DNA from 4 places in the Klebsiella sp. PL-2018 genome. Region 2 is predicted to be linked to each of the others. Evidence: predicted binding sites of a transcription regulator. Region 2 holds the regulator's gene; each other region holds the start of a gene.
The links. Region 2 encodes CRP, which controls carbon source genes, mostly activating them, when cyclic AMP is high. Its sites were predicted from a motif close to ATGTGANNNNNNTCACAT; they were not measured.
Positions count from the first base shown of each region.

Region 1: a site for CRP is predicted at 2,690-2,707, ahead of MKleb_RS01940 (YjcB family protein). Genes of this name have one in related genera too.
Region 3: a site for CRP is predicted at 1,703-1,720, ahead of mlc (sugar metabolism global transcriptional regulator Mlc). Genes of this name have one in related genera too.
Region 4: a site for CRP is predicted at 3,294-3,311, ahead of MKleb_RS04650 (glycoside-pentoside-hexuronide (GPH):cation symporter). Genes of this name have one in related genera too.

Region 1 is NZ_CP077673.1:419,645-425,377, forward strand. It holds gene bamA (outer membrane protein assembly factor BamA) at 1-1,418, shown strand, start outside; gene iraM (anti-adapter protein IraM) at 1,738-2,127, shown strand; gene MKleb_RS01940 (YjcB family protein) at 2,284-2,565, opposite strand; gene MKleb_RS01945 (EAL domain-containing protein) at 3,109-4,713, shown strand; gene soxS (superoxide response transcriptional regulator SoxS) at 4,698-5,027, opposite strand; gene soxR (redox-sensitive transcriptional activator SoxR) at 5,112-5,570, shown strand.
Region 2 is NZ_CP077673.1:5,387,671-5,393,403, reverse strand. It holds gene argD (bifunctional acetylornithine/succinyldiaminopimelate transaminase) at 1-502, shown strand, start outside; gene MKleb_RS25550 (YccS/YhfK family putative transporter) at 492-2,570, opposite strand; gene crp (cAMP-activated global transcriptional regulator CRP) at 2,622-3,254, opposite strand; gene MKleb_RS25540 (OsmC family protein) at 3,559-3,963, shown strand; gene MKleb_RS25535 (phosphoribulokinase) at 4,007-4,879, opposite strand; gene MKleb_RS25530 (YheU family protein) at 4,915-5,133, opposite strand; gene MKleb_RS25525 (hydrolase) at 5,130-5,733, opposite strand, start outside.
Region 3 is NZ_CP077673.1:2,681,365-2,687,097, forward strand. It holds gene MKleb_RS12410 (MFS transporter) at 1-663, opposite strand, end outside; gene MKleb_RS12415 (LysR family transcriptional regulator) at 782-1,675, shown strand; gene mlc (sugar metabolism global transcriptional regulator Mlc) at 1,809-3,029, shown strand; gene bioD (dethiobiotin synthase) at 3,157-3,852, shown strand; gene clcB (voltage-gated ClC-type chloride channel ClcB) at 3,805-5,100, opposite strand; gene dmsD (Tat proofreading chaperone DmsD) at 5,242-5,733, opposite strand, start outside.
Region 4 is NZ_CP077673.1:992,305-998,037, reverse strand. It holds gene aceE (pyruvate dehydrogenase (acetyl-transferring), homodimeric type) at 1-319, opposite strand, end outside; gene pdhR (pyruvate dehydrogenase complex transcriptional repressor PdhR) at 439-1,218, opposite strand; gene aroP (aromatic amino acid transporter AroP) at 1,872-3,242, shown strand; gene MKleb_RS04650 (glycoside-pentoside-hexuronide (GPH):cation symporter) at 3,420-4,826, shown strand; gene MKleb_RS04645 (glycoside hydrolase family 43 protein) at 4,826-5,733, shown strand, end outside.

The DNA.
Region 1 (5,733 bases), 860 kb from region 2:
TTTTGCATATTAACGTCAATGCCGGACGCCGTTATTCGGTTCGTCAGATTCGCTTTGAGGGTAACGATACTTCCCGCGATGCGGTGCTGCGTCGCGAAATGCGCCAGATGGAAGGCGCGTGGCTGAATGACGAGAAAGTCGAGCAGGGGAAAACGCGGCTGGATCGTACCGGATTTTTTGAAACCGTCGACAAGCAGATCGTTCCGGTAAGCGGTAGCCAGGATCAGGTGGACGTGGTCTATAAGGTGAAGGAGCGCAATACCGGCTCCTTTAACGTTGGTCTGGGCTTTGGTACCGACAGCGGCGTGAGCTACCAGCTCGGCGTCACTCAGGATAACTGGCTGGGGACCGGCAATAGCGTCAGCTTCAACGGCACGCGCAACAGCTACCAGTCCTATATTGAGCTGGGAGCGACGAACCCTTACTTCACCGTGGATGGCGTCAGCCTCGGCGGCAAAATTTTCTACAACAGCTACGACGCCTCGGATGCCGATTCCGGAAGCTACAACCAGCAAAGCTACGGCGTTGGCAGTACGCTGGGATTCCCGATTAGCGAGAATAACGCCCTCAACCTTGGCCTGGACTATGTCCATAACCGCCTGACCAATATGGAGCCGGAGCTCACCACCTGGAGCTATCTTAACTCACGGGGCATCTATCCTGACGTCGTCACCAAAGACGGCGACAGCGGTGCGACCTATAGCGCCAATGACTATTTTGCCAGCGTTGGCTGGAGCTATAACAACCTCGATCGCGGTTTCTTCCCGCGGGCTGGGAATAAAAGCAGCCTGACCGCCAAGGTCACCGTACCCGGTTCGGATAACAGCTATTACAAAGTGACTTTCGATACCACCCAATATATGCCGCTGGCCGAGAGCAAAAGCTGGGTATGGATGGAGCACCTGCGCGCGGGCTATGCCGATGGGCTGAACGGCAAATCGGTGCCGTTTTACGATAACTTTTATGCCGGCGGATCGTCGTCGGTTCGCGGTTTTTCGTCGAATACGATTGGCCCAAAAGCGGCTTATTATCGTTGTAATGGTTCTGAAAGCAGCTACAGCACCTGTCCGCTGGACTCATCATCCGATGCGGTTGGCGGTAACGCGATGGCGGTGCTGAACAGCGAGTTTATTGTGCCGACGCCGTTTGTGAATGACAAATATGCCGACAGCCTGCGAACGTCGCTATTCCTCGACGCCGGTACGGTATGGAGCACCTCCTGGCAAAATACCGGCCAGACGCTGGCGGCCGGGATCCCGGACTATGGCGATCCGTCGCATATCCGGATGTCTGCCGGGATTGCGGTGCAGTGGATGTCGCCACTGGGCCCGCTGGTGTTCTCCTGGGCTGAACCCTTTAAAAAATACGATGGTGATAAAGCCGAGCAGTTCCAGTTTAATATTGGTAAAACCTGGTAATCCTGCTGCTTATTATTTGAAGGAGAGCTCGGTTCTTTGTGGTAAATGCTAAAAATAGTACCGCAGGCTACCGCTGTGGGTAGCCTGTAATTAATTGTCAGTATATTCTTATTTATGTATATTCCTGCGGGGCGCGCTTCTGGCTATTATGGTTAACCATTCATTATTAGAATGCTATATTTAAGGTAAGCCTTATTGAGTACGGGTGGTATTGAGTATTGTCTGATATCACATTATTAATCGATAACCTTGCGGTTAGCTATCATGGATGCTATCACTATATAGAGTCATTTATCAGCAATGCCAGCAAGGATAAAAAATGAAATGGACTATTCATAATACGCTTGTCTGCCCGTATTCCGGCGTGGCTTTTTCTTCGATTTCCAGCCTGCGGTTTTTAAAGTTTATTCTTTGGTATGAAGCCGACATTTTATTACTGCCGGGAGAGTCGATGAAGCTCTACTCGTCCAGCGTGTTAATTAACGAGCAATATCATGCGGTAAAGGTTTATAACATCACGCGATACGATGAAGCCCAGTGGGAGAAACTGCGGGAGCGGCCTTCTTGTCCGTATCAATCTACCGCCACGACGGCAAACGCCTGTTCTTACCAGGCGCACTGCGCAATAAAACGCTGCCCGAACAACTTTCCACGCGGGCTATTGGGCAGTCGTCCGTCGGCCAGCGGAAGCGTTATAACCAGACCATAATGGTGTCATCGCTGCGGTGTATATCGGTGATGGGTTTAGGCTGTCGCAGAGGGGGAAATCGCGGGTGGCGGTGCTGTGCACCTGTCCGGGCAACCGGTTCACCGCCGTCTGGTGGTCCGGTCAGCGACATCGGCGCCCGGATAAGGTGGGCCGACATCAGGTCATCATCATCGGCCATTCTGGCGGAGTCTGGCTCATGACTTCAATCATCACGTCCTTGATATTGCCCCAGATTTTCGCCACGTCCAGCAGCGTAATGCCTAACAGACCGGTGGCGAACCAGCAGGCTGCGGCCAGGCCCATACAGCTACAAATCACCGCTAAACCGGCATAATCGCTTTTACGTAGCTGAATGTTCAACGAGCTGGCCAGAAACATCAGCACTGCGCTCACGAGTGGCCAGCGCAAAAGCACGACACTGGTAGTAATGGAAGCCATCAACCTATCCTCAACGAAATTTGGGAGCCTTTGACAACCGGATGAGACTGACGATGGAACGGCGCTCTGGCTATCTTCAGGCAAACAAGATCGTAATGAAACAACGTTTTTGTTTCATCAGCTAATGTGAACTATATCACACTTGTTCTTTTATTCACCAGCCAAAAATGGTGTTTTCTTGCGCTTATTAGCCATGTAAATAGCAGGGTTAATAAGGAGGGCGCGGGGCTTTCTTGCAATGTGAAGGCTGATTATAAGGGATTATCGGCGGTTTTGGTTTTTTAATAAGGTTTATGTTCTGCGGATTTTATTACTTATTCTGGCTAATTATACGGATAAACCGAATGACATAGTGGAGCTAATCTCATTATGTTGAGAATGTTTCTCCAGTGGTCCTATAAGCCAGTATTATTCATAATTCATCGTCATGAGGTTTTTACGTCAAAGCGTGGGTTGCTGAGATGCTCCGTTCATATCACAGTAAGCAGAGTCATCGGGGCTGTTCACCTTGATTAAGGCGTATCGCATGGATAAAAAGCGGAAATGAATCATAGCGCGCCGCATAAGGCGTTGAGAATATTTGGCATCGTGCTGGTCATTCTGCTGCCGGTGCTGCTGGCGTTGTGGTTTGCGCAAATTCGCGCCAAAGCGGAAACCGCCGATCAGCTGAGGCTTTTTTCTCGACTGGCGCTGCAAAAAACGGAGATGGTGATTCGTGAAGCCGACGAAGCGCGCGATAAAGCCCGCTTGTATCAGGGAGCGATATGTTCACCACAGCATCAGCAATATTTGCTCGGTATTGTTCGCGGCCTGCTCTATATCGACGATTTAATCTACGCCAACGGCACCCATTTCTTCTGCTCCACTTCGGTTCGCCGCCAGACGGGGTGGCAAATTCCGGCCGCAACCTATACCAAAAAGCCGGATGTCGCGATTTACTACTACCGCGAGACCCCTTTCTACCCTGGCTATGCGATGAACTATATGCAGCGCGGCAACTATGTGGTGGTGGTTAATCCGCTCTCATACAGCGCGTTGATCACCAGCGACCGCGACCTCGCCTGGGGCGTTTTTGATACCAAAACCCACCAGTTTTTTTCCGTCAGCAAGAATGCCGACCCCGATGAGCTGCATCGCCTGATTCGCGCTGAAGCGTCTTTATTTCACCAGGATGGCCGCGTTTATACCATCGCCCATTCCACCGTTCGCCCGATAGCCGTCATTATGTCCACTTCGCGCGTCAGCTATTATCAGAATTTTTATAATCAGGTGACCCTGACGCTACCGCTGGGGCTGATTTGCAGCGTATTGCTCCTGCTGGTGTGGTCGCGCACCCGTCAGCAGTACCACTCTCCGCGGAAGATGCTGCAGCGCGCGTTAAACCGTCGTCAGCTGTGCCTTCACTATCAACCGGTTATCGATATTAAAAATAACCGCTGCGTCGGTACCGAAGCATTATTGCGCTGGCCAGGCTTTGATGGGCCGGTGATGAGTCCGGCGGAGTTCATTCCGATGGCGGAAAATGAAGGGATGATCGCCCAGGTCACCGACTATGTCATCGATGAGGTATTTTCCGACCTGGGCGAGTTTCTGGCGCGGCAGCCGCATCTGTACGTGGCGATTAACCTCTCCGCTTCCGATTTCCATTCCGCACGCTTGATTGAGCACATCAACGAGAAGATCCAGCGCTACGCGGTCAAGGCGGAACAAATCAAAATCGAAGTGACCGAACGCGGGTTTATCGACGTGGCGAAAACGACGCCGGTGATCCAGGCGTTCCGCGATGCGGGATATGAAATCGCCATCGATGATTTCGGCACCGGCTACTCCAACCTGCACAATCTTCATGCGCTCAACGTCGACGTTCTGAAGATTGATAAATCTTTTGTCGACATGCTGACGAGCAATACCACCAGCCACCTGATTGCCGAGCATATTATCCAGATGGCAAACAGCCTGCATTTAAAAATCGTGGCTGAAGGCGTCGAAACGGCAGAGCAGGTAGCCTGGCTCCAGCAACGCGGCGTGCAGTACTGTCAGGGGTGGCACTTTGCGAAAGCGATGCCACCGCAGGAGTTCATGCTGTGGCTGGCGAATGAGCGCACCTGCCTCAGCCCCTATCAGCCGCACTATCAGGCAGAAATTTGATGGCGATAGGCGGTCGGCGTTCGGTCAAATTCGCGACGGAACACCCGCGAGAAGGTTTGCTGCGACACGTAGCCGAGATCCATCGCGATATCAAAAATAGGGCGCTGGGTGGTTCTTAGCGCTTCCGCGGCGAGCAGCAGGCGGCGCTGGCGAATGTAATCGCCCAGCGTTTGATGCATCACGGCGCGGAACATCCGCTGCAGATACCATTTCGAGTATCCCGATTTTCTGGCGACTATATCAATGTTAAGTGGTTGATCGATATGTTCATCAATCCATTCAATAAGCGTTTGGATAATATCCTGATGGGACATAAAGCGGCCTCTCTCAATTCTCGATTCGTCGTTTTGTCTGCGGGCGAGTATAATTCCTCAAGTTAACTTGAGGTAAAGCGCTTTATGGAAAAGAAATCACCCCGCATCAAAATGCTGCTGACGCCCGGCGAAGTGGCAAAACGAACCGGCGTGGCCGTCTCCGCGCTGCACTTTTATGAAAGTAAAGGGCTGATCCACAGCCAGCGCAACGCGGGCAATCAGCGGCGCTACCGGCGCGACGTCCTGCGCGCGGTGGCGATCATTAAGATTGCGCAACGCATTGGTATTCCGCTGGCGACCATCGGCGACGCGTTCGGCGTACTGCCGGAAGGGCATAACCTCAGCGCCAAAGAGTGGAAGATGCTGTCGTCCCAGTGGCGGGAGGAGCTGGACCGGCGCATTCATACCCTGACCGCGCTGCGCGATCAGCTCGATGGCTGTATCGGCTGCGGCTGTCTGTCGCGTCGCGACTGCCCGTTACGCAACCCGGGCGATAAGCTGGGTGAAGAGGGGACCGGCGCGCGATTGCTGGAGGATGACTAAAAAACTAAAGCGCCACAACAGGGCGCTTTAGTTGTTTTCCGGTCTTGGTCTTTCGCACTATCCCGCTGGTACGCAGGAGGGTTTCCCCCGACGTCGGCTCACCTCAGTATTGCGCAATCTTTGATGGAGGTTCCGGTTTGCGCCGACAATTTAAGTGTGGCTC
Region 2 (5,733 bases):
CTATATGCACTACGGCGTGACGCCGGATATTCTGACCAGCGCCAAGGCGCTTGGCGGCGGCTTCCCTATCAGCGCGATGCTGACCACCCATGATATCGCCAGCGCTTTCCACGCCGGTTCTCACGGCTCAACCTACGGCGGTAACCCCCTGGCCTGCGCGGTCGGCGGAGCGGCCTTCGATCTGATTAACACGCCGGAAGTGCTGGACGGCGTCACCGCGAAGCGCGAGCTGTTTGTTGAGCACCTTCAGCGCATTGACGCGCGGTTCGATCTGTTCAGCGATATTCGCGGCATGGGTCTGCTTATCGGCGCCGAGCTGAAGCCGCAGTATCACGGGAAGGCGCGCAATTTCCTCTACGCCGCCGCAGAGGCGGGCGTCATGGTGCTCAATGCCGGACCGGACGTGATGCGCTTCGTACCGTCGCTGGTGATTGATGATAGCGATATTGCTGAAGGCATGGCGCGCTTTGCCCTGGCGGTTGAGCGGGTGCTTAGCGCTTAGTGGCGCGCAGCCAGATGCCATGATGCGGACGCTGACGCCATGCCACCGATGAAATGGTGTGCATGGTGTTCAGATGCCCGAGGATGCGCTGCAAATGCTGCTCCATCGTACTGAGCGGGCCGCGAGGAACCTCCGCATCCTGCGCCTCCATAATGTTCACATCCCCCGCGCTGCCCGGCCCGTCGGAATCCAGCCGCTGCTGGCAGCGCTGGAGCGCAATCTCGCAGGATTCCAGATAACGCTGCGCCAGATCCGGCGTCAGCATATTGTGCTCGCGCGCCAGAGTGGTCATCGCGTTAATATGCTCGACAATAAACTGGCTGTGGGTCACCCACAGCTTCATGTCTTCCAGATAGTGCGAGTTAAAGCCGGGTTCCTGCATCGCCTGATTCAGCGAGTTAAACAGCGCGTTATGCGCCTGATTAACGCGCATGCGCTGGTAGGCCAGCGCCGGGGCCTGATGATCGTCGCTGAGGATCAGCCTGATCGCTTCCTGATCGGCTTCCAGCGCATCGTGGGCATTTTTGCGCAGCAGCCCGCTTTGCCACTGTGGCCATAGCCAGACCATTCCGCCGAAGGCGATCAGACAGCCAATCAGCGTATCAATCAGTCTGGCGATGATAAACTGCTCGCCGTTCAGGGTGAGCAGCTGCAGAGTGTACACCGCCGTCACCGTAAACCCGACCATCGCCCAGCCGTAGTGCTTGCGGATAATCAGATAGCTTAACAGCGTGATGAACAGCATCGCGGTCAGCGTATAGCCTTCAGGAACGTGAAAGTGCAGCGTGAGCCCGGCAATGACCAGTCCCGCAATGGTTCCGGCAGCCCGATGGACGATACGTACCCGGGTTGCGCCGTAGCCGTTTTGCGTCACGAACAGCACGGTCATCAGGATCCAGTAGGGCTTAGGCAGATGCAGCGCGCTGCCCATCAGGCTGGCGACGCTCAGCATCACGCTGATACGCGCCGCGTTTCGTAACGCCGGCGACTTAAGCGACAGATAGTTTTTCAACGCGGGCAGCAGCGGCAGGCGGCGGGTTTTATCCGCCATCAGGTTACGCGCGTATAGCGGGCGCTGGGTGCGCAGAACCCTGGCAATGCGGCTGAAGTGCCAGGCGCAGAACTGGCCAACCGGATTATCCGGATGCTGCCAGGCGATTTTTTCCAGCGCGCCGATCTGTTTATCCATCTGAAAGCGCTGAGGATAACGGTGGTAGAGGAGATCGTCCGCCAGCTCCCGCAGGCGGGCGGCAACGGTTTGCGCGTTCCAGCGAATCACCGCTTCCGCGTGGCTGCGCTCCACCAGTTTCTGCACCTCTTCCGGCTGATGAAGACTGACGGAAATATGTTCCTGAAGGTCCAGTCCAACCTGGAAAGCGCGCAGCAGGCGTTTGTGATCGCTGCGCTGGTTAGCCGCCAGCATATGCATCTGCTGATAGCACTGGGTAATCAGATCCACCACCTTCTGCTGGCGGTTGAGCAGCGGCGGCAGCGATGTGGCGGGGTCCGTATGCTGGGTAAGCAGACTGTATTTGGCCTCGCAGTAGTTGGCCAGCTCCCGGTAGAGCAGGCTTAATGATTCGCGCAGCGGCTGTTCGCGCCACAGCCAAAACCAGAACCAGTTAAACACGCCATACCATAAGGTGCCCATGGCGTAGATTAACAGCGGCTCCCAGATCGGCATATTGCCAGCGAGACTGAGGGTAAAAATAGCCGCGATAAGCGAGGCGGGCAGCAGCCGAGCGTGCAGGGAGCTGATTTCGGCGGTGACGCCGAGGATGAGCGCCAGACCCGTGAGGATCAGCGGCAAAGGGATGTCTCGCTGCAGAAGGAGCTGAACGATCAGGCTACAGCCGGCAAACAGGCTGCCGCCGATAATCAGGCGTTTAAAGAAGCGTTTATGCGGCGTATCCAGCCCGGCAACGTTGCAGCAGGCGGGAACTAGAGAAAACAGCAGCCCCTGCTGGAGATGACCGAGCAGAAGCCCAATCGCAACCGGCAGACACAACACCAGCGTTTGCCGCAGTGCATAGTTGACTTCCGGGTGGTAAATCAGCCTGCGCCACATGAGGGGAAAACAAAAACGGCGTATTGTTAGGCAATACGCCGTTTTACCGACTTAACGGGTACCGTAGACGACGATAGTTTTACCGTGCGCGGAGATCAGGTTTTGATCTTCCAGCATTTTCAGGATGCGGCCAACGGTCTCGCGGGAGCATCCGACGATCTGACCAATTTCCTGGCGGGTAATTTTAATTTGCATACCGTCCGGGTGGGTCATCGCATCCGGCTGTTTAGCCAGGTTCAGCAGCGTCTGAGCGATACGACCGGTAACGTCAAGGAAGGCGAGGTTGCCGACTTTCTCAGACGTGACCTGCAGACGACGAGCCATCTGCGAAGAGAGACGCATCAGGATGTCCGGGTTAACCTGGATCAGCTGACGGAACTTTTTGTAGGAGATTTCGGCCACTTCACATGCGGTTTTCGCACGTACCCAAGCGCTACGCTCCTGGCCTTCTTCAAACAAGCCTAATTCACCGATGAAATCGCCCTGATTAAGGTAAGAGAGGATCATCTCTTTACCTTCTTCATCCTTGATGAGTACAGCCACGGAGCCTTTAACGATGTAGTACAACGTTTCTGCTTTCTCACCCTGGTGGATCAGCGTGCTCTTTGATGGGTACTTATGAATGTGGCAATGAGACAAGAACCATTCAAGGGTAGGGTCTGTTTGCGGTTTGCCAAGCACCATGCGCGGTTATCCTCTGTTATAAGCTATCTCCGGGTGCCGACACTACACGGCATCCGGGCATGCAATCGTATTGAATCCCTATACCTGGGAATCCGGCTGAAATTTTTCTGCAGCCTGTAATGTGAAGTCCTCTGCATACATGCAGTACATCAATGTATTACTGTAGCATCCAGATTGTTTTAGCATAGCTTTCGCCGCATGTCTCCTGGTGTCTCGCTTCAGCATGACCCAGGTCGCCTTCCGTTGCTAGAATTGTTATGTACGCGTAATCTGTCAGGAAAATTACAGCCCTGGAGTTAAATTTATGCAAGCGCGAGTGAAGTGGGTTGAAGGGTTAACCTTCATCGGTGAGTCGGCTTCTGGTCACCAGATTCTGATGGACGGCAATTCCGGGGATAAAGCGCCTAGCCCAATGGAAATGGTACTGATGGCGGCAGGCGGATGCAGCGCGATTGATGTGGTTTCCATATTGCAGAAGGGCCGCCAGAACGTCACCAACTGCGAAGTTAAGCTGACCTCGGAGCGCCGCGAAGAGGCGCCGCGTCTGTTTACCCATATCAATCTGCATTTTATCGTGACCGGTAAAGAACTGAAGGACGCTGCCGTGTCTCGCGCGGTCGACCTGTCGGCGGAAAAGTATTGTTCCGTCGCGCTGATGCTTGAGAAAGCGGTAAACATTACCCACTCTTATGAAGTGATCGAAGGGTAAGCCGAATGCGCCCCGGCCGGCAATCGCGCCACCGGGGTTCTGGCTACTCGCTGATTTTCCTGCCTTCCATCAGCCGCTCAACCAGCGGCGCCATAATCAGTTCCATCGCCAGCCCCATTTTCCCGCCCGGTACCACCAGGGTATTCATATGCGAAATAAACGAGCCCTGCAGCATCGCCAGTAGCCAGGGGAAATCGATATTTTTTAGATTACGGAAATGGATAACGACAAAACTTTCATCCAGTGAAGGAATGGCTTTGGCCGCAAACGGGTTGGACGTATCCACCGTCGGTACGCGCTGAAAGTTGAGGTGGGTGCGTGAAAACTGCGGGGTGATAAAGTTGATGTAATCTTCCATCGAGCGGACCACGGAATCCATGACCGCCTCACGAGAGTGTCCGCGCTCGCTGGTGTCGCGGATAAGCTTCTGGATCCACTCAAGATTGACGATGGGCACCACGCCGACCAGCAGGTCGACATGGTTTGCTACGTTATGCTGTGGCGTCACAACGCCGCCGTGCAGGCCTTCATAAAACAGGACGTCAGTCGGTTCCGGCAGCGGCTGCCAGGGCGTGAAGGTCCCCGGAACCTGATTCCACGGCACGGCCTCGTCATAGGTATGTAAATATTTGCGCGACTGGCCTTTGCCGCTTTGCCCATATTCGGCGAACGTGTGTTCCAGCAGGCCGAAGTCGTTAGCCTCGGGGCCAAAGTAGCTGATATGTTTGCCCTGATCGCGTGCTTTACGGATCGCCATGTCCATTTCCGGACGGGTATAGCGGTGAAAGCTATCGCCTTCAACTTCGGCGGCGTGCAGATTAAGCTGGGCGAAAATTTTGCGAAAAGCGAGGCTGGTGGTCGTGGTTCCCGCGCCGCTGGAGCCCGTGACGGCAATCACCGGATGTTTGGCAGACATAACAACTCCCAGAGTAAACGATAGTGTGTGCCGCCTTAGCCGTGAAACTGCTTGCGGGGCATGATATTCACCGTTTCGTGCAGTTCTGACCACACCAGCACGGCTTCTCCGCTTTTCAACTGCTGTTTAACATCCGCGACTTTATCCGTCAGCGAACGTTCATGTTCACCATAATCGGTGCCTTCACGTAATACAAAACTTTCGATCAGGTTATCCAGCGTTTCGGGATCGAGATCTTGCCAGGGAATGATCATATTTGCGCTCCTAGCCAACGGGTTAGCCAATCCGGGATGCGTTTTTCAAGCCACATTTCAGGCTTACGCAGCGTGCCGCCGACGAAGCCAACGTGCCCGCCGTGCTCCGTGAGCTGATATTCGACATTCGCCGGCAGCTGCTCCTGCGGGGGAATCGAGTGGTGATCCATAAAGGGATCGTCCTTCGCGTGAATAATCAGCGTGGGCTTAGTGATATCGCTCAGGCGCGGCATGGCGCTACACTGGCGATAGTAGTCCAGCGCATCGGCAAAACCGTGGATCCTGGCCGTAATGCAATCGTCAAACTCGCGGATACGGCGCATGCTTTTTAGCTGGCGTAAATCGACGGGCAGAGAGCCGGGATAGGCTTTTAGCTTACGCGCGGCGTTGGCTTTCAGCAGGTTGAGCAGGTAGCGCTGATAAACGCGGGAGAAACCTTTGTCCATATGATAGCTACAGGCTTCCAGCATAAACGGCGCCGAGACGATAACCGCGGCATCAACGGGAATAGCGTCGCCTTCTTTTGCCAGCAGGCAGCCCAGCATATTGCCCCCGAGCGAATATCCCACCGCGGCGGTGGGGACCGTGCCGTACTCGCGC
Region 3 (5,733 bases), 2.7 Mb from region 2:
CGAGGTTGGACGGAAGTGGCGCGATTCCGGCAGGATGCGCCAGAACATCAGCGCGGCCGCCAGCGCGAAGCCGCTAATGACCGCCAGCGCTATCCGCCAGCCGAAGAAATCGGTAAATACCCCCGTCAGCAGACGGCCGCTCATGCCGCCAATGGAGTTTCCGCTGATATAAAGACCCATTGAGAACGCCACCACGCTGGGGTGAATCTCTTCGCTCAGATAGGTCATGCCGACCGCCGCCACGCCGCTCAGCGACAGGCCGATCAGGGCGCGCATCATCAGGATCCCATGCCAACTGGACATCATCGTCGACAGCAGTGAGCAGCAGGAGGCCAGCACCAGCGCGGTAACCATCACCTGTTTGCGGCCAATAGCGTCGGACAGCGGACCGGTAAACAGCAGGCCGACCGCCAGCATCGCCGTGGAAATCGACAGCGAGATACTGCTGCTGGCCGGCGAGACGCCGAATTCACTGGAGAGGACCGGGAGGATCGGCTGGACGCAATAAAGCAGCGCGAACGTCGCCAGTCCGGCAGAAAAGAGGGCGAGAGTGACGCGAATAAATTGCGGAGTACCGCGTTTGATAAACTGGTTTGGCTGAGGAGCGATGATGTCGCTGACGTCGTTTGCCGGGGCGGTGTCAACGGTAGTTGTACGACTCACGGAAAAATCCTTGCTGATATACAGAGAGTTAAGTGACTGCAATGGCCACTTATTCAGGGTATGAAAATGTAAATATTCTGTCTAATATATTAATAATCTCAAATAAGACGTTTTAAATATGAATATTGAACTGCGCCATCTGCGCTATTTTATTGCCGTGGCGGAAGAGCTCCATTTTGGCCATGCGGCGGCGCGGTTAAATATCTCTCAGCCGCCGCTTAGCCAGCAGATTCAAATCCTTGAACAGCAAATTGGCGCGCGTCTGTTTGCTCGTACTAATCGCAGCGTCAGCCTGACCGAAGCCGGGAGGCAGTTTCTCGCCGATAGCCGGCAGATCCTCTCGCAGGTCGATGATGCTGCCGCGCGCGCGGCTCGGCTTCACCACGGCGAAACCGGCGAGCTGCGCATTGGATTTACCTCATCGGCCCCCTTTATCAAGGCGGTTTCCGACACGCTGTCGACCTTTCGCCGCCGCTATCCCGATGTACATATTCAGACGCGGGAAACCAACACGCGCGAGCAGATTGTGCCGCTGAACGAAGGCGCGCTGGATCTGGGACTGATGCGTAATACCCAGCTGCCGGATACCCTGGTCTGGGAAAGAGTGCTGCGCGAACCGCTGCTGGCGATGGTGCCCCGCGATCATCCGCTGGCCAGCAAGCCGCGCGTAAGCCTGCGGGAACTGGCGCGGGAGCCGTTCGTGTTTTTCGATCCCCATGTGGGTACCGGGCTGTATGACGACATTCTGGGCTTGATGCGCCGCTACGACCTGACGCCAGCCATCACCCAAGAGGTGGGGGAGGCAATGACGATTATCGGCCTGGTGGCCGCCGGGCTTGGCGTGTCGATTTTACCGGCGTCCTTCAGGCGGGTCCAGCTGTTGGAAATGTGCTGGCTGCCGATCGAAGAGCAGGACGCGGTGTCGGAAATGTGGCTGGTGTGGTCGAAGCATCACGAACAGGGGCAAGCGGCCCGGCGTTTTCGTGAATCGCTGCTTGCCAGCGCCACATGAGACATTTAGGACAAATAACGGCTAAAAATGTGCGGTAAATCACAAGGCTAAGCAAAAATTTGACGAGTACCGTTGAAGTGCTTCACCATAGCCATCAGTTTATTTCGAAGCGCGAAAATAAAGGGAGTCAACGGTGGTAGCGGACAGTCAGCCAGGCCATATCGATCAAATTAAGCAGACCAACGCGGGCGCGGTTTATCGCCTGATTGATCAGCTTGGCCCGGTGTCGCGCATCGACCTCTCGCGCTTCGCGCAGCTGGCCCCTGCCAGCATCACCAAAATCGTCCGCGAAATGCTGGAAGCGCATCTGGTCCAGGAGACGGAAATCCAGGAGCCAGGGAGCCGGGGAAGGCCTGCCGTTGGCTTGATGGTTGAAACCGAAGCCTGGCACTACCTCTCTATCCGCATCAGCCGCGGCGAGATCCACCTCGCGCTACGGGATTTAAGCAGCGCGCTGGTGGTGGAAGAGCAGCTGGAACTGGCGTTACAGCACGTTCAGCCCTTCGCGAGCCGGCTGCTCGATCAGGTTGACCAGTTCTTTATTCGTCACCAAAAGAAGCTGGAGCGTTTAACCGCCATCGCCGTCACCATGCCGGGGATCATCGATACCGAGCACGGTATCATCCACCGGATGCCGTTTTATGAAGACGTTAAGGACATGCCGCTGGGCGAAATCTTAGCCAATCATACCGGCGTATCGGTTTACATTCAGCACGATATCAGCGCCTGGACCATGGCCGAATCGCTGTTTGGCGCCTCCCGGGGAGCGCGAGATGTGATTCAGGTGGTGATCGACCATAACGTTGGCGCGGGCGTGATCACCGACGGTCGTCTGCTGCACGCGGGCAGCAGCAGTCTGGTCGAAATCGGCCACACCCAGGTCGATCCGTATGGTAAACGCTGCTATTGCGGTAACCATGGCTGTCTGGAAACCATTGCCAGCGTGGAGAGCGTGCTGGAACTGGCGCAGATCCGCATGGCGAAGTCGATGAGCTCAATGCTGCATCAGCAGCCGCTGAGCGTTGAATGGCTATGTCAGGCCGCGCTGCAGGGGGATTTACTGGCGCGGGACATTATCAGCGGCGTCGGGAACCACGTTGGACGGATTCTGGCGATTATGGTTAACCTCTTTAACCCGCAGAAAATCCTTATCGGCTCTCCCTTCAATCTCGCCGCGGATATCCTGTTTCCGGCAATATCTGATTGTATTCGACAACAATCGTTACCAGCCTATAGCCGACATATTGCCGTGGAAAGCACCCAGTTTTCTAACCGGGGAACGATGGCTGGCGCGGCCCTGGTAAAGGATGCCCTCTATAACGGATCGCTGCTGATACGACTGTTACAGGGTTAACATTTTTTCATATTCACACCAAAAATTGCGCTATCTCAAGCTGGCTTCCGGCAGCATCGCGTAGACTTTTTCCACAGTTGATTATTTCTCTCCCGTATATTTCATCAACATAACTGTGGGGTTAGTGATGTTTAAGCGTTTCTTCATAACAGGTACTGACACCGCTGTCGGCAAGACGGTGGTTTCCCGTGCGCTGTTGCAGGCACTGGCTGCCAGCGGCAAAAGCGTCGCCGGGTACAAGCCTGTGGCGAAGGGCAGTAAAGAGACGCCGGACGGACTGCGGAACAAAGATGCGCTGGTCTTACAGAGCGTGTCATCGCTGGTGTTACCGTATGAAGCTGTCAATCCCATCGCGTTAAGCGAAGATGAAAGCAGCGTGGCGCACAGTTGCCCGATCAACTACGGACTGCTGTCGGATGGTCTCCAGCGCCTCAGCGGCCAGGTTGAACATGTGGTGGTTGAAGGTACCGGCGGCTGGCGCAGCCTGATGAACGACCTGCGTCCGCTTTCGGAATGGGTGGTGCAGGAACAGCTGCCGGTGTTAATGGTCGTCGGCATTCAGGAAGGCTGTATCAATCATGCTCTGCTGACCGCGCAGGCGATTGCCAACGACGGCCTGCCGCTGATCGGCTGGGTGGCCAACCGGATTAACCCAGGCCTGGCGCATTATGCTGAAATCATCGAGGTGCTGAGCAAAAAGCTGCCGGCGCCGCTGATCGGTGAACTGCCTTACTTACCGCGCGCGGAGCAGCGTGAACTGAGCCAGTATATCGACTTATCGATACTCGGCGAGGTGATGGCGGTAGATAGAATCCCGGCGTAACGTCCGCGACAGCACCGACGCCAGTACGCTGGCAATCAGTAAACCGGGCAGTAAAACGTATTGTCCGGTCATTTCACAAATCATCAGCGTGGACATAATCGGCGCGTGGGTGGTGGCTGCCAGAAACGCCGCCATGCCGGTTAAGCCAACCACTATCGCGATAGCCTGGTAATCAGGTAGCCATAGTCCGGTCAGGCTGGCGAACAGCATGCCAATCCCCAGCCCAACAAACAGCGTTGGGGTAAAAACGCCGCCCGGCGCGCCGGAACCGCTGCTGGCCAGCACGGCGAGCAGCTTGCAGACAACCACCACAATCATGGCGCTGAAGAGCGGCGGCGAAAGAAGATAGCTTTGCACAACGCTATAGCCATTTCCCCAGACGGCCGGCGCGAGCAGCGACAGCAGACCGACGATAAGTCCGCCCAGCGCCAGCTGCCACGGAGGCGACAGGCGCAGCCGGACAAAGCACCGGTGGCTATAGCTCATCAGCCAGATAAACAGCGGCCCGCAAAGCCCGGCCAGCAGCGCCGTCGCCAGCATCAGCGCATAGTGCGTCGCGCTCAGGGTTTCGTGGAATTCAACGTGATACAGCGGAGCCGAATCGCCGTTCAGCAGATTGGTCAGCAGCAGGGCCACCACCGCGGCAATCACCACCGGGCCAAGCGACGCCAGCATCAGGGTGCCGAATAAGATCTCGGCGATAAACAGGCTCCCGGCCAGCGGAGCGTGGTAAGCGCTGGCCATCCCGGCGGCGGCGCCGCAGGCTACCCATAGCTTCCACTCTTCTTTTGGCGTAAAGCGGCGGGCGAACAGCGACGCGGCCAGCGCCGCCAGCAGGATCATCGCCCCCTCGCGACCGATGGCGCTGCCGGTCGTCACCACCAGCAGAGAGGCCAGCGATTTTACCAGGCTGGCTGGCGTATCAAACACACCGTCGCCGGTCTCGAGCGCTTCCATATAGTCGGTTGGTGCACGGGGCCGCGCAAGGGTGCGGCGCTGCCAGAGCCAGAGCAGGGCGCCAGCCGCAAGGCCGCCAAGCGCGGGCGTCAGCAACCGACGCCATGGTGGCAACGACTCGGCGGCGTTCACCAGGCTTCCGCTGTCATTGCTCAGAAACAGGCTTTCCAGACCGGTCATCGCATGGCGAAACAGGGCAACCGCGAGCGCGGCGAGGACGCCGACCAGCATGGCGATAACCATGCGGCGAAACATAACCTGAACATCAGGATAAGCGTGAAGACGATGCATCAGCGAATTCGGTTAACGGGGAATGGGGCTTATTTTTACCGGGAATAAGCATAGACGCAAAAGCGATAAGTGCGAAAGAGGCTAAAGGTGACGTTGTCACTAAATGCGTTATGCCCGGCGGGCGGGCATAACGTCAGGGCATTAGCGGTAGAGCGGCTTATCCGCGACCGCGCAGGGCAGCCGCGCCTGCCATCGCGTCAGCGTTTCTTGCGCCAGCTGACCAAGAGCCTGATAAAAAGGGTTTCCCGCCCCGGCAATAAACACGCTCAGAAAGCGGCCCGACCACGGGAGAAGATGCCAGGCCAGAAGCTGGTTAAATGCCTCATCCTGACCGGATTCACAAAGCCAGGCCGCCAGCAGCAGCAGCGTACCGAAGTGGTCTTCCGGTTCAGCGCGTTGCTCAGACAAACCGATGCCGTTAGCCCGCATCCACTCGCGCAGCGCCAGCGTAGAGTCGCCAAACAGCACGCTTTCTTTATCCAGCCAGACGGAGCCCCACGGCGGCGCAGGCAGCGCCCACGGGCCGATGAACAGCCGCTGCCAGGCGTCCGCCAGCGGTTCATCGTCTTCGAGAGCGAACTGCGCCGCCAGGCCGTTCGCGACCGGCCAGGGCCACTGACTTTGCCAGCTGCC
Region 4 (5,733 bases), 1.4 Mb from region 2:
GGCCGCCCAGTTCGAGATCTTTTTTCGATGCGCGCAGAACGGTCATAATCGCGTTCCAGCGGATCGCAGAACGGATACGACGTTCCAGATCCAGATTACCCGGGTATTCCGGCTCATCTTCAACGGCAATAGTGTTCACGTAACCGCCGGTCGATGCGCCAGCAGCCACTTTCACCCCGCCTTTGCGGGCTTCAGAAAGGAGTTGGTCAATAAGATACTGAGCGCGCTCAACACCTTCTTCACGGATGACCGATTCGATCGCCTGTAGCCAGTCGCGAGTTTCGATCGGATCCACGTCATTTGGTAAACGTTCTGACATGGGGGGTATTCCTTATCTATCTAATCGTTGATTAATCTGGAACCTGTCCCATTGAATTCTCGTCAGAGAATGCAATAAGACAGGTTCTGCGTTTAGTTGCCGCGCTCTAAAAATGGCGCTTAAGAACCGGAGTTCTCATCTTTTCGTTGCTGTAAACGACGCAGTGAGCGTTCACGACGGCTCTGCTCACGGCTACGATCCAGCAAAATTTCCTCAATGAACGCCAGGTGACGATGCGACGCTTCACGCGCCTGCTCCGGTTCCCCGGCGATTATCGCCTCAAAAATGCGAGTACGATGATTGCTGACCTGCGGGAGCATCTCCCGACGGGCGTACAACAATTCAAAATTCTGGCGAACGTTCTGGGCCAGCATCGGCTCCATACAGCGTAGTAGATGGAGCAGCACCACATTGTGCGCCGCTTCGGTGACGGCGATTTGATACTGGACGACGGCATCGGATTCGGCGTCGAGATCGCCGGACTGCTGAGCCCGCTCAATGGCCTGATGCAGCTCGCGAATGCGTTCGCGGTCTTCATCATTGCTGCGCAGCGCCGCGTAATAAGCCGCGATGCCTTCAAGCGCGTGACGGGTTTCCAGCAGATCAAATTGGGATTCAGGGTGGTCGGACAGTAGCTCTACCAGCGGGTCGCTGAAGCTCTGCCACAGGCGGCTTTGTACAAACGTTCCGCCCCCCTGGCGACGAAGCAACAAGCCCTTAGCTTCGAGGCGTTGAATAGCCTCACGGAGCGAGGGACGGGAAACGTCGAACTGTTTTGCCAGTTCACGTTCTGGCGGGAGTTTTTCACCGGGGCGCAACGTCCCCTCAAGGATTAAAAACTCCAGCTGCTGCTCTATCACATCGGATAGTTTTGGTTGGCGGATCTTGCTGTAGGCCATATTCCCTGTCTCTGCCATTAGCCCGGAGTCAATTGGTCTTACCAATTCATAGTTCGTATCGCTAAAGTAACAAAGTATTCACCTTCTGTCCATACAGGTTTTGATTGAAATCATTAAACCCGGCACGTTTTAACAACCTTACAGAAATAACATTTCAAAAATGTAACCTTGCACAAATGTTGTGTTTACTCACAAAGAGGTAGTGTTAACGTAATAGAAACGAAAAATTACGCTATCTGAACCGATTCAACGCCTTATGAAGTGAATATAAATTCAATAAATTTGCATGGATGACAAATAATGGGTAGGCACTGGCGCATGGGGGTGGGATTTACAAATGGCGTCTTTTTGCTCGCTTCGTCATCATCCCTTCATAAAGCAGGTGCATTCAGCGGCGCTTATCACTATTCTCCATGATACGAAAGGCCTTTTCATGAATTCCCTCTCCGCCTTGCGTAAAGAAATAAGTACATCTACGGAATTTGATAATTACACAAACACAACAATATGTGCGCTACATCACTCGGGGCAAAACGGGCCGCAGGCTCAGTGAAATTTCGCTGACTATGCTATCAGGCAGGGATGGACAGCGAAGAAGTCACCTGATGGATGACGCGGACAAACATAATAACCATAACCACACACGAGGTTTCATGATGGAAGGTCAACAGCATGGCGATCGGCTAAAGCGCGGCCTTAAAAACCGCCATATTCAGCTTATTGCGCTGGGAGGCGCTATCGGTACCGGTTTGTTTCTGGGTAGCGCATCCGTCATCCAAAACGCGGGTCCCGGTATTATTCTGGGCTACGCAATTGCCGGTTTTATTGCTTTCCTGATTATGCGTCAGCTGGGCGAGATGGTCGTCGAAGAGCCGGTAGCCGGCTCATTTAGTCATTTTGCCTACAAATACTGGGGCGGCTTTGCAGGCTTCGCTTCCGGCTGGAACTACTGGGTGCTTTACGTGCTGGTCGCGATGGCCGAGCTGACCGCGGTCGGGAAATACGTCCAGTTCTGGTGGCCGGAAATCCCTACCTGGGTTTCTGCGGCCGTTTTCTTTATCGCTATCAACGCCATCAACCTGACGAACGTCAAGGTGTTCGGCGAGATGGAGTTCTGGTTCGCGATCATCAAAGTCGTCGCCGTCGTGGCGATGATCCTGTTCGGCGGCTGGCTGCTGTTCAGCGGCAACGGCGGCCCGCAGGCCACCGTACGCAACCTGTGGGAGCAGGGCGGTTTCCTGCCGCACGGCTTCACCGGGCTGGTAATGATGATGGCGATTATTATGTTCTCTTTCGGCGGGCTGGAGCTGGTCGGTATTACCGCAGCCGAAGCGGATAACCCGGAGCAGAGCATTCCGAAGGCCACCAACCAGGTCATCTACCGCATCCTGATTTTCTATGTGGGCTCGCTGGCCGTTCTGCTTTCGCTGCTGCCGTGGAGCCGCGTAACCGCCGATACCAGCCCGTTCGTCCTGATTTTCCACGAACTGGGCGATACCTTCGTCGCGAATGCGCTGAATATTGTGGTATTAACCGCGGCGCTCTCCGTTTACAACAGCTGCGTATACTGCAACAGTCGGATGCTGTTCGGTCTGGCCCAGCAGGGTAACGCGCCAAAAGCGCTGATGAGCGTCGATAAACGCGGCGTGCCGGTTAACACCATTCTCGTCTCCGCGGTGGTCACCGCGCTGTGCGTACTGATTAACTACTTCGCGCCGGAATCCGCGTTTGGTCTGCTGATGGCGCTGGTGGTTTCAGCCCTGGTGATCAACTGGGCGATGATTAGCCTGGCGCACATGAAGTTCCGTCGCGCTAAGCAGCAGCAGGGCGTGGTCACCCGCTTCCCGGCGCTGCTTTATCCGCTGGGCAACTGGATCTGCCTGCTGTTTATGGCGGGAGTGCTGGTGATCATGCTGATGACCCCTGGCATGGCGATTTCCGTCTACCTTATCCCGGTATGGATTGCCGTTCTCGGCGTCGGCTACCTGTTTAAACAGAAAACCGCCAGCGCCATTAAAGCATAATCCTGTATCTCCACAAGCTGTGTCCGCCCGCCGCTGGGCGGACACGGCGCATTGTTATCTGCTTCACACTTTCCCCCTGATAACCGATTTATCCATATCGTTAACCCTATCCTGCAACGCATTAGTCCATTACCCGGCTAATAATTCTCTCCATACCGCCACGGGGAGATCGCTGCGATGAATGGCAATAAGCTTTCAGTTAAAGAAAAAATAGGCTACGGGATGGGTGATGCCGGATGCAATATCATATTCGGCGCCATCATGTTGTTTGTTAACTATTTTTATACGGATATTTTTGGTCTCGCGCCGGCGCTGGTGGGCGTTTTGCTGCTTTCCGTACGCGTTATTGATGCCGTCACCGATCCGATCATGGGGGCGATGGCCGACCGTACCCGCAGTAAATACGGGCGCTTTCGCCCATGGCTACTGTGGATTGCCTTCCCGTACGCGCTGTTCAGCGTGCTGATGTTTACCACCCCGGAGTGGTCGTACAATAGCAAGGTTATCTATGCTTTCGTCACCTACTTCCTGCTCTCGCTGACCTACACCGCGATCAACATCCCCTACTGCTCCTTGGGTAGCGTGATTACGAATGACCCGAAGGAACGCGTGGCCTGCCAGTCCTATCGCTTCGTGATGGTCGGTATCGCCACGCTCCTGCTCTCCCTGACGCTGCTGCCGATGGCGGACTGGTTCGGCGGTGAGGATAAAGCCAAAGGCTATCAGATGGCGATGACCGTGCTGGCGATTATCGGTATGTGCATGTTCCTGTTCTGCTTTGCCACCGTTCGTGAGCGCGTAAAACCCGCCGTCCAGACCAACGACGAGCTGAAAAAAGATCTGAAAGACGTCTGGAAAAACGACCAGTGGGTTCGCATCCTGCTGCTAACGCTGTGCAACGTTTGTCCGGGCTTTATTCGCATGGCCGCCACCATGTACTACGTCACCTGGGTGATGCAGCAAAGCACCCACTTCGCCACGCTGTTTATCAGCCTCGGGGTAGTCGGCATGATGATCGGCAGTATGCTGGCTAAAGTCCTGACCGACCGCTGGTGCAAACTGCAGGTGTTTTTCTGGACCAACATCGTGCTGGCGATTTTCTCCTGCGCCTTCTACTTCTTCGACCCGCACGCCACCATGATGATTATGGTGCTCTATTTCCTGCTGAACATTCTGCATCAGATCCCCTCGCCGCTGCACTGGTCGCTGATGGCCGACGTGGATGACTACGGCGAATGGAAGACCGGCAAACGCATCACCGGCATCAGCTTCTCAGGCAACCTGTTCTTCCTGAAGGTCGGTCTGGCCATCGCCGGCGCGATGGTTGGCTTCCTGCTCTCCTGGTACGGTTACGATGCCGCTGCGAAGCAGCAAAGCGCCTCCGCGATTAACGGTATCGTATTGTTATTCAGCGTTATCCCCGGCATCGGCTATCTGATTACCGCCGGGGTGGTGCGTATGCTGAAGGTAAACCGCGAATTTATGCGGCTAATTCAGTCCGACCTCGAGAAACGCCGGATCAACTACAGCGAGCTCAACGACTATCAGGAACTGAAAACCGGCGAACAGGTAAGGAAAGCGTAATGAAAAACTGGCCGAATCCATTTATTGAACAACGCGCGGACCCGTATATTCTGCGCCATCAGGATAGCTACTACTTTATTGCCTCGGTGCCGGAGTATGACCGTCTGGAAATCCGCCGCTCAGCAACCCTTGAAGGTTTACGCCACGCGCAGCCGGTGGTCGTCTGGCGTAAACCGGACAGCGGCCCGATGAGCCAGCTCATATGGGCCCCGGAGCTGCATGAGATTGACGGCAAATGGTATATCTACTTTGCCGCCAGCCACACCCACGATCTGGATGCGCAGGGCATGTTCCAGCACCGCATGTTCGCGCTCGAATGCGCGGACAGCGACCCGTTAACCGGTAAATGGCAGGAAAAAGGCCAGATTAAAACGCCGCTTGATACCTTTGCGCTGGATGCCACCACCTTCCGCCATCAGGGTAAACGGTGGTACCTGTGGGCGCAAAAAGATCCTGAAATTAAGGGCAATACCAACCTCTATCTGGCTGAACTGGCAAATCCGTGGACGCTAAAAGGTCAGCCGGTCAGGCTGAGTCAACCCGAGTTTGACTGGGAGTGCCGGGGTTTTCTGGTGAACGAAGGCCCGGCGGTCCTGTTCCACGGCGACAAGCTGTTCGTCAGCTACTCCGCCAGCGCCACCGACGAAAACTACTGCATGGGCTTATTGTGGATAGACGTTAACGCCGACCCGCTGCGGCCGGAAAACTGGTATAAAGCGCCGCAGCCGGTGTTCCGTACCAGCTATGAGAATCGTCAGTATGGGCCCGGCCACAATAGCTTTACGCAGACGCCGGAGGGAGAAGATGTGCTGGTGTACCACGCGCGCAACTACACCGAAATCGAAGGCGACCCGCTGTACGATCCGAATCGCCATACCCGCCTGAAGCGGATTCGCTGGCAGGAAAA